One region of the Methylobacter sp. S3L5C genome, then DNA from elsewhere that is predicted to be linked to it. Evidence: riboswitches for the same ligand, from Rfam matches in the RefSeq annotation. Region 1 holds a riboswitch; the other holds the start of a gene.
The links. Region 1 has a riboswitch for cyclic di-GMP ahead of KKZ03_RS09525 (hypothetical protein). Riboswitches for the same ligand answer to the same signal wherever they lie in the genome.
Positions count from the first base shown of each region.

Region 2: linked by a shared signal. The riboswitch ahead of KKZ03_RS21590 (DUF1566 domain-containing protein) and the one ahead of KKZ03_RS09525 (hypothetical protein) in region 1 are both predicted to bind cyclic di-GMP.

Region 1 is NZ_CP076024.1:2,110,831-2,118,149, forward strand. It holds gene KKZ03_RS09510 (UDP-2,3-diacylglucosamine diphosphatase) at 1-176, shown strand, start outside; gene KKZ03_RS09515 (NUDIX hydrolase) at 355-837, shown strand; gene KKZ03_RS09520 (hypothetical protein) at 940-1,749, opposite strand; gene KKZ03_RS09525 (hypothetical protein) at 1,832-2,752, opposite strand; cyclic di-GMP riboswitch class I at 2,861-2,943, opposite strand; gene KKZ03_RS09530 (sulfotransferase) at 3,522-5,222, shown strand; gene KKZ03_RS09535 (hypothetical protein) at 5,318-5,578, opposite strand; gene ppk1 (polyphosphate kinase 1) at 6,025-7,319, shown strand, end outside.
Region 2 is NZ_CP076024.1:4,767,603-4,774,921, forward strand. It holds gene ppsA (phosphoenolpyruvate synthase) at 1-1,060, shown strand, start outside; gene KKZ03_RS21590 (DUF1566 domain-containing protein) at 1,277-2,014, opposite strand; cyclic di-GMP riboswitch class I at 2,046-2,124, opposite strand; gene KKZ03_RS21595 (choice-of-anchor I family protein) at 2,665-4,284, shown strand; gene KKZ03_RS21600 (hypothetical protein) at 4,696-4,869, shown strand; gene KKZ03_RS21605 (DUF4410 domain-containing protein) at 5,125-5,652, shown strand; gene KKZ03_RS21610 (hypothetical protein) at 5,848-6,054, opposite strand; gene KKZ03_RS21615 (NGG1p interacting factor NIF3) at 6,094-6,414, opposite strand; gene recQ (DNA helicase RecQ) at 6,428-7,319, opposite strand, start outside.

The DNA of each region.
Region 1 (7,319 bases):
ACCATGCAGAAATGAAGAAGATAGGAGCTTTTTTATATATTAACACCGGAGATTTTGTGGAAAGTTGTACCGCCATTGTGGAGCATTTCAACGGAACGTTGGAACTGGTGCATTGGCAGAAGATGGAATTTCCCCGCATCGATAATGAGATTCCGGAAGTTAATATGCTTGGATAAATCTCAGTCATAGTAATGTATGCCCAATACATGAGTTACAAAACTCATGATACAACTCATCATGGTTTCTGATGCCTGGCTTCCTGGCTGGAATCAGTATGTTTCCGGCACTGGTTGAAGCCTTTTTATAATCGAACAGGTAAATCAATTGTCGCGCTGTTATTTTTTAGAGAAATTTATGCCTAAACCGATTACCCCTTTGCTTGCTGCGGATGTCATTATTGAGCTGACCGATTACCCCGGCCGTCCTATTGTATTAATTGAACGTGCCAATCCACCTTACGGCTGGGCAATTCCTGGTGGGTTTGTTGATCTGGGTGAAATTATCGAACTGGCTGGTGTGCGCGAAGCACAGGAAGAAGTCGGGTTGGATGTCACTCTGCTTGCCTTGCTGGGAATTTATTCTGATCCAGCCCGCGATTCGCGTGGGCATACGGTGACCGCGGTTTATGTTGCTGAGGCAGCGGGAACACCGGTAGCCGCTGATGATGCCAAAAATTGTCGTCTGTTTTTGCTTAATGAGCTGCCTGAGTCTTTGGCGTTCGATCATGCTCAAGTACTTGCTGACTATAAAAAATACCGGGAAACCGGTCAGGTAGCAGCGCTACGCGAAAACCCGTTTCGGGATTCAAATAGCGTAAACAAGCCGGTTATGCATTGATAAAAAAAGTTTATATCCGTTGATACTTTTTGAGTTTAGTGTCCAAACGGAACCGGGGCAACTTCGGCTCCGTTTGGATAAGAGCTTAAATTCAGAACGAATTTAAACAGCCATTTTACGTCTTTGCAGACCCAAATAACCCATCAAAGCGCTACCAAATAACCAGGCGGCGGCAGGTAAAGGTACTGGAGCAACAGTCGATGAAGCGGTAAAGGTGTATTGACGTGATCCTGGTGTTGTAGTGATACAGCTTGCACTGTCATCAGGACAAACACCACCCAAACCAATAAGATAATAACCGGCTTTTAATCCATAAAGGTCAAGCGTTGCGTTGCTTCCTGCACTTGCTGCGCCACCCGTCAGATAGGGCGAACTGGTATTCCAGGCTCCACCGTTGGCAACCACATCGCCATCGCCATTAGTAAAGCTTAAGCCATTTTGCGCATAACCTACCCAACCATTATGTCCACTAACTACATTGCCAATAAGATCATTGGTAGTGATGCCATTATCGCCAGGTCCGCGAACCTGATTGTATTCATGAAAGCCCCCGCCTTCGACAGTCGCAGCAGTGCCACTTGTCCAAAGCGTGAAGCCGCCAGTGTTTAACGGTTGAGATGTACCGCGACCTGCCAGTTTAAATTCGACATTAAAAGTAGTTCCTGCGGTGATGTCGGCAGCAGAGCCCACTTGCAGTTTAAACCAGTCAGCAGTATGAACCCAGCCAAAGTTGACTTCTGCACCATAATCTGACCAGGATTTGAAAGGTGTTGCATCGTCTCTGCTAATGGTAGTTCCTGTAAAAGTTCCTAATGATGTCGCGCTAAAGGCATTAGCTTGTAATGAGACAGCCGAGAGTGTTGCCAGGCCAAGAATGCCAATAATCGCTTTATTAAGTTGTTTTTTGTTCACGGTTGTATCCTTCTGATGGTTATTAATAGTTACTGCCGCATCGACTGCCATTTCTGGAAACAATAGGCACTTCAATTTTAATTTAAGCAGCAATAGCCGTTTTACGACGGCCATAACCAACCAAACCAATTAATGCACTACCAAACAACCATACAGCACCAGGAACCGGAACTGCTGATGCGGTTACTATGTTACCGTAACGGGCAGTAAGGGACGCTTCCAAAGCCATTCTGTATTGACCGCCTTCAGCGCTTTGATCGCCAACCACGATGGTGTATTCGCCTTCAGTACCTGGAGCATTACGTGTCAGTCCTGACAGCGCAAGACTAAGACCAATATCTTGACCAATAGAGCTTGCAGTTACAGTGCCTAACAAGTTCATACCCAGCAGACCGGGGCCTTGTGCCCAACCTTGGTACAATGAAAATGCCAATTGGCCGATACCGGTAAACAATGGGTCGTCACCAACCGTAATGTTTAAATAATTAACAGTCGGCATTAAATTGCCTTCCGGATTGCCTGTACCGCTGCTGACATGCATATTACCGAAAGACAAACCGGTATTGGTGTCGGATACGCCGGCGGCCCAAGAATTAGCACCCGTTGAAATTGATGTTAGAGCAAGATCTGTAGGGTTAGCGGCGTTATTGTTGTATTTATAAGTCTGACCTAGCAACGAATCACCTACCACTGGAGTCGCGCCGCCAAAAGTGCCGCCGAGATTAGCGGTAGTAACGCCACCAGGATTGGTAGTGGCGTTATAAGCAGTACCATAAACACCGGTTTGAATTACACGCTTATTGCTTATGCTGTGGATACCTAAATAACCGATTGAAGAGACAGTCGCATCATTAGGTAACCAAGGCGTAATTGCCCCATTTGTCCAAACGGGGTTGGCACCGGTACCGCCCGCATTAAGAGAGGCATGAGCCTGTACCGCTGGAGATGCAATCAGAGTGCCTAAAATGGTTAGAGAGGCCGTCAATAAGTTTATTTGTTTCATTTGATATCCTTTTTACTGTTTATATTAAATTGATTAATTGATAACAGTAATGTTCTCAGCGTTACCTTAAAGATTAAGGAAAACACCAAGATCCTCCCCATTACTTTAGGAGGCGGCCCGGCCTTCTTAAATTTGTATTAAGAACCGTGACTTTCCGGCCCCGCCTCGCGACGGGTGTGGCTGGTTGCTAGACGTATTGCCAAAATATCAACAGCGTTTTTATCTAGTTGTTACTTAATTTAGCAATGCCTGTGCCATTATCTATAAATTGGTAGTATATTTTTCTATGGAGTCTGTAATAGATTGATTAAAAGCAAGTATATGTTTTTTGTTTTTTATGGAAAGGTATATTCAGGGGAGTTATTATTTTTAGGAGAAATTCTCACCCGGATAAGCAATTTTTAACCAACATATTGAATGTAATACTATTATCAGACCAAAGCACCGGGTTTATAGGCAGGATTACTGTAATGGTCTATAAAATAACTGTGTTATATAACGCATTTGTAATGCGTTATATAACACAGTTTAATCAAAATTTTCTGATAGGGCTTGATTAAATATTAATATACTCAATGGGTTATGAGGAAAATGTGGTTAGGCTTCTGATTGCGGATCAAGGATGTTAATGTTAAGGTAATGATTAGAATGTCGATTTTCGCTGGAAAAAGAAAGAGTTGTTAATCGATATCCAATGGTAAACCTGATGTTTTTGGTACCTCCATTTTTACATCAGCTCGATTTTTTTTAAGTTAATTGCCACTTATCCATGATAAAAACCTCCATTGCCAAATTTGCTCAACCGATAACAGGTATTGATAGTCCCAAAAATTTCCGGGTGGGACGTAATGATCCTTGCCCTTGTGGCAGCGGAAAAAAGTTTAAGGCTTGTTGTGTTCAGGTTGGCGATATCGTTAAACAAACAAAATCTTCCGATATTGCCGGATGGTTACAAAATGCCCGGTTAGCAATCTCGCGTGGTGACTTTGACACTGCCGAGTGCTGGTTTCGGCAAGTACTTGTGATCAAGCCCAAGCATGCCGAAGCGTTGGCCGGTGTTGGACAAAAACTTTGCTGGCAGCGCAAGCATCGGGAAGGTTTAACGTATCTTCGGCAAGCGGCGGCACAAGTAGAAAAGGAATCTGTGAAAAGTCGTGATATTGCCCAGTTACTGGAATTGTCAGGACAACTGCAACACTGGGGCGATCTGGAGGCAGCACTTAAACTGGCGCAACTGGCGGTACGTCTGATGCCCCAATCTCCTGTTGCGCAAAATACGCTGGCAATGTGTTTGAGTCGTATCAATCGTGTTGATGAAGCATTGCTGGCTTCGCATAAGGCTTGTCAATTATTGCCGAATGATCCGGGATGTAATACGTTGTTGGCTATTTTGGATGCCCGGCAAGGGCAGTTGGATGCGGCTAGTGCAAGGCTGATGAGGATTACCGAAGCTCCTCACCAGCCACCGCTGATTGCGCGTGCCTATTTGGAACTGGCCACGGTCTTGGATAAACAACAGCAATACGACGCTGCATTTACGGCGCTGAATCAAGCTGCCGTCTTGCATCAAGCTTTGCCGGAAGTTAGTAAAGTAAACAAAGAGGCTATTTTTGATAGTATTGCCAAAAACAAGGCGGGGTTTGATAAGGCGTTATTGACGCGTTGGTCACTGGAAGACTTACAGGTAGATGCCTTGCCGGTACCGTCATTTTTGTTTGGTTTTTTACGTTCAGGTACCACTCTCACCGAGCAAATATTGGCTGCGCATCCGGCGGTGTTTACCTCGGACGAAAATGAATTAATTTTTGAGTTAACCCAAGAGTTGGCAAAGCTCACCGGCGTGGTCAATGATATACCGCAAGCCCTGCATGCTTGTGGTGTTAACGAGATTCGGCATTTGCGCCGATTATACTGGCAACGTGTTGAAGAAGAATATGGTAGTGTTGCACCATGCAAACGGTTTATCGATAAAGTGGCTCTTAATAGTATTGATGCCGGATTTATCAGTACTGTCTTTCCCGAAGCAAATATTTTGTTTGCTTTGCGAGACCCTCGCGATGTATGTTTAAGCTGTTTTATGCAGCCGTTTACAGCATCCCGAGCGACGGTTAACTTGTTGTCCTTGAAGGGTATTGCCCGCCAGTATGGGGCTGTTATGGATTTGTGGTTATACTTGCGAGAAAATATTCAGCCTGATTACCTGGAACTACGCTATGAAGATACGGTGAGCGATTTTGAAACAACTTATCGACGGGTCTTTGATTTATTGGGAGTGGATTGGCGACCGGAGGTCTTGGAATTTCATCAACGTGCCCAGGGACGTTATATTGCGACCCCAAGTTTTTCTGCGGTTAGTCAACCGCTATATACCAGTGCAGTCGCCAGATGGCATAGGTATGAAGAACATCTGGAAGGCATTTTTCCGGAGTTGCAGCGTTTTATTGATGTTTATGGTTATTCTGGGTCTTGAAATAATATTCAGAGATTTTCATACCACTGCGTCATTCTTGCCGGAATGACGCAGTTTGTTGCCAGCAAAACAGTTTGTTAACCAAGGCAGTTAATTTACCAGTTACTATTTTTATCTATCCATCTCAAGCTTAACCAGTACCAGGCAGCCATAGGCAGCATCATGGCAAACCAACTCCAGTCATCGATTAAAAACAATTTACTGACCCAGCCATCACCGTTAAAGTACATCGCCCAAGGTACACAGTAAAAACTGAATGCCAGACTGCTCCATAGCAGTATCAGTGCGCCTTTGCGTGTTTCAATACTGGAAAATGCCAAAAATACCCAAAGTGGGGTGGTATCAGTTTTTTTCATGGGTAATTTCTCTTAAACTAGAATTTATGGAATAACTAAAAAATAAGCCGGTTAATAGATAGGGAAGTCTATATCTTATAAAAATTTCGTATTAAGTGTTTTAAAAATGTAGTGCTCCGGTTAACAGGATGTTTTACGCATAATGCCACAAAAATTATGGCACTGCCGGTGTTTAATAGTTCGGCTAAAAATAGACTATAACAGAACGGTTTATTATCGCTAAAATAGAAGCTCGGTCACTTAAGTTAATAATCTTGCTGATACTATAGACTAGCTATCGATAAATATAATTTTAACAGCATAGTTGTTCATTTCGTTGGCATTTACCCAGAGCTTTTGAGTTAATATAAGGTGATTGATGTTTCTGACATCCTCTTAGTCTAATTGGGGGCAAATTTAACCGTGCTTAAAATACTATTCAAATAACGGGGGACTAACTAACCACTATGAGCATTCAAACAAAACAAACATTAACCACTGAGTCTAAAGCCGAACATTTTGATCTTGGTGCATCCGAATGGTATCTGAATCGTGAATTAACCTGGCTGGAATTTAATAAACGGGTGCTATGGGAAGCTGAAGATGAGCGTACTCCGTTATTGGAACGGGTTAAGTTTATTGCAATTGTCAGCTCCAATCTGGATGAGTTTTTTATGAAACGGATCGGTGGACTTAAGCAACAGGTTGGTGCTGGGATTATTGAGTTAAGTGTTGATGGACGTAGTCCGCAACAACAAATTACCGAATGTTATGCCGTTGTTCGTCAACTTGAAGCCAAAAAAGAAATGCTGTTAACGCAACTTATTGGCTTGCTTGAGCAGCAGGATATTCGGATTTTACCTTATCTGGAGTTATCCAAAGAGCAGCAGAAAATAATGCGTGAATACTATATTCAAAATATTTTTCCATTGGTAACGCCACAAGCCATTGATCCGGCACATCCTTTCCCTTTTATCTCTAACCTGTCTTTAAATATACTGACTGGGGTTGGTAGCGCTGAGACGGATGAAATGACGCTGGTGCGTATTAAAATTCCTGTTGGCTCCAAGGTACCACGTTTTATCCAGGTAGGTGCCGAGCAACTTTATGTGGCTCTGGGAGATTTGATTGCAAATAATCTTGATTTGCTCTTTCCCGGTATGAAAATAGTTTTTTGCGATTTATTTCGGGTTACGCGTAATGCGATCACTGAAAAAGATGAAGAACAGGCCGATGACCTTTTGCAAATGATTGAATCTGAATTGCGTGAGCGTAAATTTGCTCCTGTTGTGCGTCTGGAAATTGCCGCAACCATGGGGATATTGCAAAGTGGGCGCTTGGCGGCTGAGTTGGGACTTGATGAAGAAAAAGACGTTTTTGTCGTTAATCAACGGTTGGCAATGACTGATCTGTTTCAGATTGCCGGTATTATTCGGCCAGATCTACTTTATCCACCCCATCATCCCTGCGATCACCCAAAATTGACTGGGTTGCCGAATATTTTCCACGCGATTCGTGAACAAGGTTCCATTTTATTGCAACATCCCTACGAATCGTTTGTTACTACTGTCGAGCGGTTTGTCAAAGAAGCCAGTCGCGATCCAAATGTGCAAGCAATTAAAATGACGCTATATAGAACTTCAGCCGGTACCAAGATAGTTCAATACCTGATTGATGCAGCGTTAAATGGTAAACAGGTAGCGGTTGTGGTCGAGTTGAAAGCACGTTTTGATGAATCAGCTAATATTAAATGGGCGCATCG
Region 2 (7,319 bases), 2.2 Mb from region 1:
TAATGCCCCCATAACGGTATCCTGTGCTGAAGGCGACAATGGCAAAGTCTATGAAGGCATCCTTGATTTTGAAATTAAAACCACCAACCTGACCGGCCTGAAACGACCAAAAACCAAAATCATGTTAAATATCGGCAACCCGGAACTGGCTTTTAAAACCAGTTTCCTGCCCAATGACGGCGTGGGTTTGGCGCGTATGGAATTTATTATCACCGAAACCATCAAAGCGCATCCAATGGCGTTGATCCATCCGGAACGTGTGCAAGATAACCAAGAACGGGAACAACTGGCCGAATTGACCCGTAACTACGCAACTCCTGAAGATTTCTTTATTCAACGCCTGTCGGAAGGTGTAGGTACAATTGCCGCCGCTTTTTATCCCAAACCCGTAGTCGTGCGAATGTCCGATTTTAAAACCAACGAATATGCCACCTTATTGGGTGGTCGCTGGTTTGAGTTTGATGAACCCAATCCGATGATCGGTTTTCGTGGCGCATCCCGTTATACCCATCCCGCTTATGCCGAAGGCTTTGCACTGGAATGTGCCGCCATGAAACGGGTACGCGACGTCATGGGCCTGACTAATGTTATCCTGATGATTCCTTTTTGCCGTCGTGTCCAGGAAGCCAAAAAGGTACTTGATTACATGGCGCAACTGGGGTTAACGCGGGGTGAAAACGGCTTGGAAATTTATGTGATGTGCGAGATTCCCAATAACGTCATCCTGATTGATGCCTTCTCCGAGCATTTTGACGGCTTTTCTATCGGCTCCAATGACCTTACCCAACTGACCTTAGGCGTAGACCGTGATTCCGCGATAGTCGCCGAAGACTTTGACGAACGTGATGCCGGCGTTAAAGCAATGATCCGGTTGGCCGTAGAAGGCTCAAAGCGCAACGGCAAACATTGCGGCCTGTGCGGTCAAGCACCGTCGGATTATCCTGAAATGGCCGATTATCTAGTGGAAATCGGCATAGACTCGATGAGCCTGAACCCTGATACCGTGCTGCAAACGACACAGCAGGTATTGGAAACTGAAAAGCGGCTGGGTCGGGTTTAAACAAGCAAAAGCCAAGGTCCACGAAAGACACGAAAAGCACGAAAAAAGACACTAAATTATTGCTTTTTCGGGGCTGGCAATCAATAAGCAGGAGGCGATAACATCCCTTCAAGGAATTAGGGGTTATTATCGGTAAAATAATCCTGCTTTAAATGGCTGATTCCCAAGTTGGAGTTCGGCTCTGGCTCCCAAGCTGGAGCTTGGGAGCCAGAGAAATTAAGCGATATTCTTACGACGCTTTAAGCCCATTAACCCGACCATCGCGCTACCGAAGAGCCAAAACGCACCGGGTACCGGAACGGCGGCAACATCGCCCGGGCGAACAGCCCATGCGTAGAACTGGCCGAACTTATAGGGGGCGCCCTGGTAGCCACTGCTGGTATTTAAGCCCCACGCGGCGCTTGGATCGGGCGCGTACTCACTACCCGACCAGTAGACATAGCTCTGGACGTTAGTAAATAGATCATAGTTAGCATTATGAGTTGTTTCAATATCTGTCCAAGCTGCACCACCTAATTGATTGTAAAACAAATCACCCATTTGGCTACTGGTAACATTGATTCCATCAGCTTTTACTGGTGTAGAGGGTAAGCTCCAGCCCGTAACACCACCCAACGTCAAGTTGTTAACCCAGGCTTGTGCGCCAAACCAGGTCATTGTGCCAGTGCTGGTATTAAAGTCTGCGCTGGTCAGGTTATAGATACCCGTATACCCATCATAATAATTGGCCGTATCATGAATAACCCCGCCGTTAGCCGCGATAATGTCACTGACCATATTAGGATTACTCGCCGCCTGAGTTTGAAACAAGTTGGCATCGGCTGCCCAAGTGATGTTATTAACATCGTCATAAACCATACCGCCGGTACGGGCCCACAGCGCTGCTTGGGCAGTGCCGGTTACTATCGTGCTAGCCAGCAATGCAAATGCCAGCGCTATTTTTTTATATTGCATGTTGTTACCTACGAAAAATTATCATTAAATTTAACGCAACCCGGCTGGCCTTTATCATAGGCTCCGTAGTTTTCCGTCCTTATCTTGCAATAAGTTTGGCTTGTTCATCCATGAATCATGGGCACTTGGATAAGTGGGACACGAGCGTGCAGTTTTATTAAGCGGATAACTTTGCTTGAACATAAATACCTAAAGTATTTATGTAATCTTTAAACTACTAAAAGACTATAACAGATAAAAATACCAAGTACAGCTTTGAATTGTATCGAAATGCATCGAAATGTATCAAGTAACCTAAATATACTAAATTCATAGACTGTGCTGAATAAACTGGTTGCCAAGTTCCAACTTAGCAACCAGTTTATTCAGTATTGATTTCGTGTATTTAATATATTTTTTGTCTTTCATGTCTTTCGTACTTTTCATGAGCTATGGCCATCATTTCATGAAACAGTGGCAAAATTGAACGAAAGGTGAATTATTCGATACGGTTCACACTTTTGTAACAAATAAAAAGTAAATTAGGATTCAACTTGACAGACCTAGCGTGTTGTTGAGGGTGAAAGCAATTATTAGCGGCTCAATTATGCCTGGCTTATTTAATTGCAGATTAACCATTTATATTAACAACATCAAGGATTCCAAAGCTTATGAAACATACACGTATTACCCTCGCTATTGCCGTTGCCGTAGCGCTAGCCTCCACAACCGCCAATGCAACCGGTGGTTTTAGCTACTCTCATGAATGGACTTTCAGCCATACTGCCGCTAATGGCTCAAATTCAATGGGCTCTGAAATTCTCTCCTACGACGCCCTAAACAATCGTCTATGGGTGGCAGGTACGGATGCAAACCAATTAAACCTTGGTCAAGGCGGTATTGATATCCTTGATTTGTCCGGTAATCTGGTCAATTCCTTTTCTACTAGCTCGCTAGGCGGCATCAATAGCGTCGCTGTAAAGAACGGCCAAGCAGCGATAGCCATCACAGCCCCCAACAAGACCAATGCCGGTTTAGTGAGTTTTTATAATGCTAATACTTATGCACATCAGGCGGATGTGACGGTCGGCGCTAATCCTGATGCTGTCACTTACACACCAGATGGTAGTCGTTTGTTAGTGGCCAATGAAGCCGAACCAAGCAGTTATTTGGTTGGCCCTGGTGGCGATCCAGTCGGCTCAGTGAGCATTATCAACACAACCACTTTTACTTCACAGACCGCTGGTTTTGAGAGCTTTAATGGCTCGGCTGCAGCACTTAAGGCTGCAGGTGTCAGACTTACCGGCCCCAATGCTTCTGTTGCCCAAGATCTTGAACCCGAATACATCGCAGTAAGCGCAGATGGCACCAAAGCTTACGCAACCCTGCAAGAAGCTAATTCAGTGGCAGAGATCGATATCGCTACGGCAACCATTACCAACATTAAAGCCATGGGCTTGAAAGACCACAGCCTGGCGGGCAACGGCCTGGATGTTTCAGATCGTGACGGATCAGGCAAAAGCCCCCTGAACGGCAATATCCAAAATTGGAACGTGATGGGAATGTATATGCCAGATGGCATAGCGAGTTTTACCAACAGCGGCAGTCAATACTATGTAACGGCCAACGAAGGCGATTCTCGTGGCGATTGGGCAGGTGGTAATGATGAAATCCGCGTCGGCGATGCAACCATTGATTCCGCTCTAAACGCTACTCTGACCGCTGCGCATGGTGCTGACTGGCAAACCAATAACGACAAACTAAATCGTTTGACTGTCTCTACCAGCGGCGACACCGATGGCGATGGCGACCTTGATCAGTTACAAGCATTTGGTGGACGATCTTTCTCGATTTTAGATGCTAACGGTACAATGGTGTTTGATTCCGGCGATAAGATAGAGCAAACCATAATGGCTAATTACTCGTCAATTTGGGATGACAGCCGCAGCGATAATAAAGGACCAGAGCCAGAAAGCGCAATAGTGGGTAAAGTCAATGGCCGCGATATATTGTTTCTGGGTCTGGAGCGATCCAATGCCATCATGGCTTGGGACATTAGCAACTTGGCAAGCATCCTCTACCTCGATACAATTTTCACTGCAGGTGATGTTGGTCCGGAAGGAATAAGCTTTTTCTCTAACGCCGCAGGCAGCTATCTTGCTGTAAGCAACGAGGTTAGCGAAACTACTTCTCTGTATCAAGTCGCAGCAGTTCCTGTTCCTGCAGCAGTTTGGTTATTCGGCTCGGCAATGGCAGGCTTTGGTGTCTTGACTCGTCGACGCAAAGCCTAAAAGCCGGTATTTTATCAGCATAAAGCGTTGGGCTACATGCATTACCGGTTCCCAAGCCGAAACTTGGGGTCAACGCGGTAAGGTGTAATAGGTAGGGCATCAATAGCATATTGCGCCCTACTTTTAATCCGTCTTATGGCTTTAATTAATGAGTAGGATGTGTAGAGCAACGCGAAACCCATCGAATAAGCGATTGAATATGATGGGTTTCGGCTATTGCCTCTACCCATCCTACGCGCTTTAATAGCTTTTGAAACGTTTGGGACGGGGTTATAAAACTCCGTCCCGCGTTATAATTTGCGATTCAGATCAATAAATATCGCAACGGTATTTTAAAAAACCTTTATTCACTCTCCCCGTCAAGCTACTGGCACTGCCAGAACCTCTACCGGCACTCCTAATACCTTTTTTGTGTCAGTAAAACCCCCCAATGGCGCTGCCAGCACCTCTACCGGCACTTTCAGTACCTTTACTCGCTTTTCCAATACCTTGCTTGGCAGTGCCTCTAAAGGTATTGACATAGCAACCAAAGGTGCTGGCAGTGCCAGTAACTTGCTGAGCAGTGCCAATACTATTATTACTTAATGCAAACCCTTTACCCGCATAACCGGTAAAAGTGTCAAGCTATACAAGCGCCAAACGACAAGCCAGAAAAGCACTATGCGGCGTCTAAATACAATAAAAGTTGTGCAGATTATTACCGTTAATAAAGCCGGGATATGAGTTTTTATTGGCACTTGCCGGTAATAACCCGTGCAAGCACCTTCAGACCGCTATAATAACTATCAGGCATCTGCCCCATACCCATTTGTATTAATCCATCAGAGGGCTTTTATTAACATGACATACTTTTATATAGCACTAGTCTTTGTTGCCAGCTTCTTGTCTGGATGCGCTGATACCGCTGGCTCTCATCAATTGATAGGCTCACCTATGAGTAGTAGTCAGGCAGACCGATTTTCTGATTTGGTTATTACCGTTAAAGCGGATAAGCACGTTACTTTAAATCAAACTGATACCGATAGAATGACGAAACTGATTGTGGCAGATATAAAAACCACTAGCCCAAAACGTTTTAAAACCATCAATACCGGAGTTCCCGGTTCTACAACGCTCAACGCTTCTGTAGCCATAAAAAACTATGATGAAGGCAGTGCTTTTGCGCGATTTATGATGATAGGCTTGGGACAAATGCACATTGATGCCGAGGTAACGCTTGCTGACTCTTTATCCAATGAAAAAATGGCCCGCTATGAAGTCAACAAGACTTTCGCCTGGCATGGTTTTTATGGTGCACTGACGGATATAAAAGATACCGAGGTTGGCTTTTGTAAAGCGGTTGCAGATTCCATTATTGGTAAAGACTAGCAAGGAGGCTGTCCAAGTAACTTCGCTATAGACTTTCAGAAATTAAACTGTCAATTCATGCTCTGTAAGCTCACACAGATAACATCACTTGAAGGGATGGTATCTGTCAACATGGAAATTACTTATCTGAAAATCTATAGTCTTTATTGTGCTGCCATTTTGGCAGCAAAGCCTAAGCTGATTTTTTGTGAAGACTTAATCAAAGATGGAATCAGTGGATATCTGTACCCAATTTAAGCCGGTCTTTTTTTTGCTCTCAATTAGATTCAATTCTTCCGTACCAAGCAAGGCAATCATGCTTAATTCTGACTCTGCTGAGCGCAATTGCTTTATTTCATTGAGCTGTGCGGCCAAATCGAACAAATCCGTTTGATCGACATTTTTTTTAAAATACCTGCGCATGGTCATTGTTTTAAGGGCAAAAAATTAAAGTGAGATATTTCACAAGTCGTCAACCGTCAAGATCTTGTAAACTTCATAGGCAGGTTCTTCATAAGGATGCACGTTAAGTAACGTCTGGACAACTTCCTTGATTACGACAGCAGTGCAAATCATCTCCACCTTATATTCAATAACCTTTTCCAACCGGTTAACTTGCCCAAGTGTTGGCCGGCTATTTGCCAAAGGTCGAAACTGACCTTCTCCGCGCACTTGCCAGCAGCATTGATCATAAGCCTTGTAATGCCCTACGCCTTTTGCAAACAAGGCGCTTTTTACTGCTTCAAGCTGCGCTTCGGGAACGTAAAAACTTAATTTATACATGGCGATAATCGCTTTATGCCGTCTTGCGCTGCAGTGCTGCCCGCACACAACGTAAAATACTGTAACTGTATTGGCCATCAAAATGCTCATAAACCGGTTTTAAGGCATTTTGTTGTTCACCGGGCAGACTTAAAATAGCCTCCTCAATAGTTTTTATTTCCGGCTCAGGCAATTCCACGACATCAACCAACGCCAGTAGTCCTTGCTCCAACGCTTGCGAAAGATGCGTATAGATAGTATCGGCTTTCAATGTTCTTTTTTGGGCAATCTTGTTAACGCTATAACCTAATTTAAACAAATCTACCGATTCTGTCGCCGTATCGTGTCCGCTGTGGTCATCGCTATAATCTTTGATAACCGCTAAAAACTGATCGGCATAAAGGCTTAATTTTCGCTCACCCACTCCCGACAACAAGCGCATTTGTTGGTGATTGGCCGGTTTTTTCTCCATCATAGCCATCAATGTTGCATCATTAAATATAATATAGGGCGGCACATCCTGGGCATCGGCAATCTCTCTGCGCTTGGCACGTAAAGCCTCCCATAACTCACTATTGATTTCGCCCTTGCTGACTGATTTGCCGGCACCTTTTTTGCCAAGCTTGCTTTTTTCGGGCCGTATATCTTTACGTAACATTAACTGTTGTTCGCCGCGTAAAATCGGGCGACAGACATCCGTCAGTTGCAACACGCCAAAATGATCAAAGTTAACGGAAACCAGACCGCGCGCAACCAACTGCCTGAATACGGAAGACCATTGCTGCTCATCCAAGTCTTTGCCCAAGCCAAACGTAGCTTGTTTATCATGGCCGGAACTGACAATCCGCTCGGTAATTTTGCCAAGTAACACATCAATTAAATAGCCCACACCATAACGTTGTCCGGTACGATAAATACACGATAAG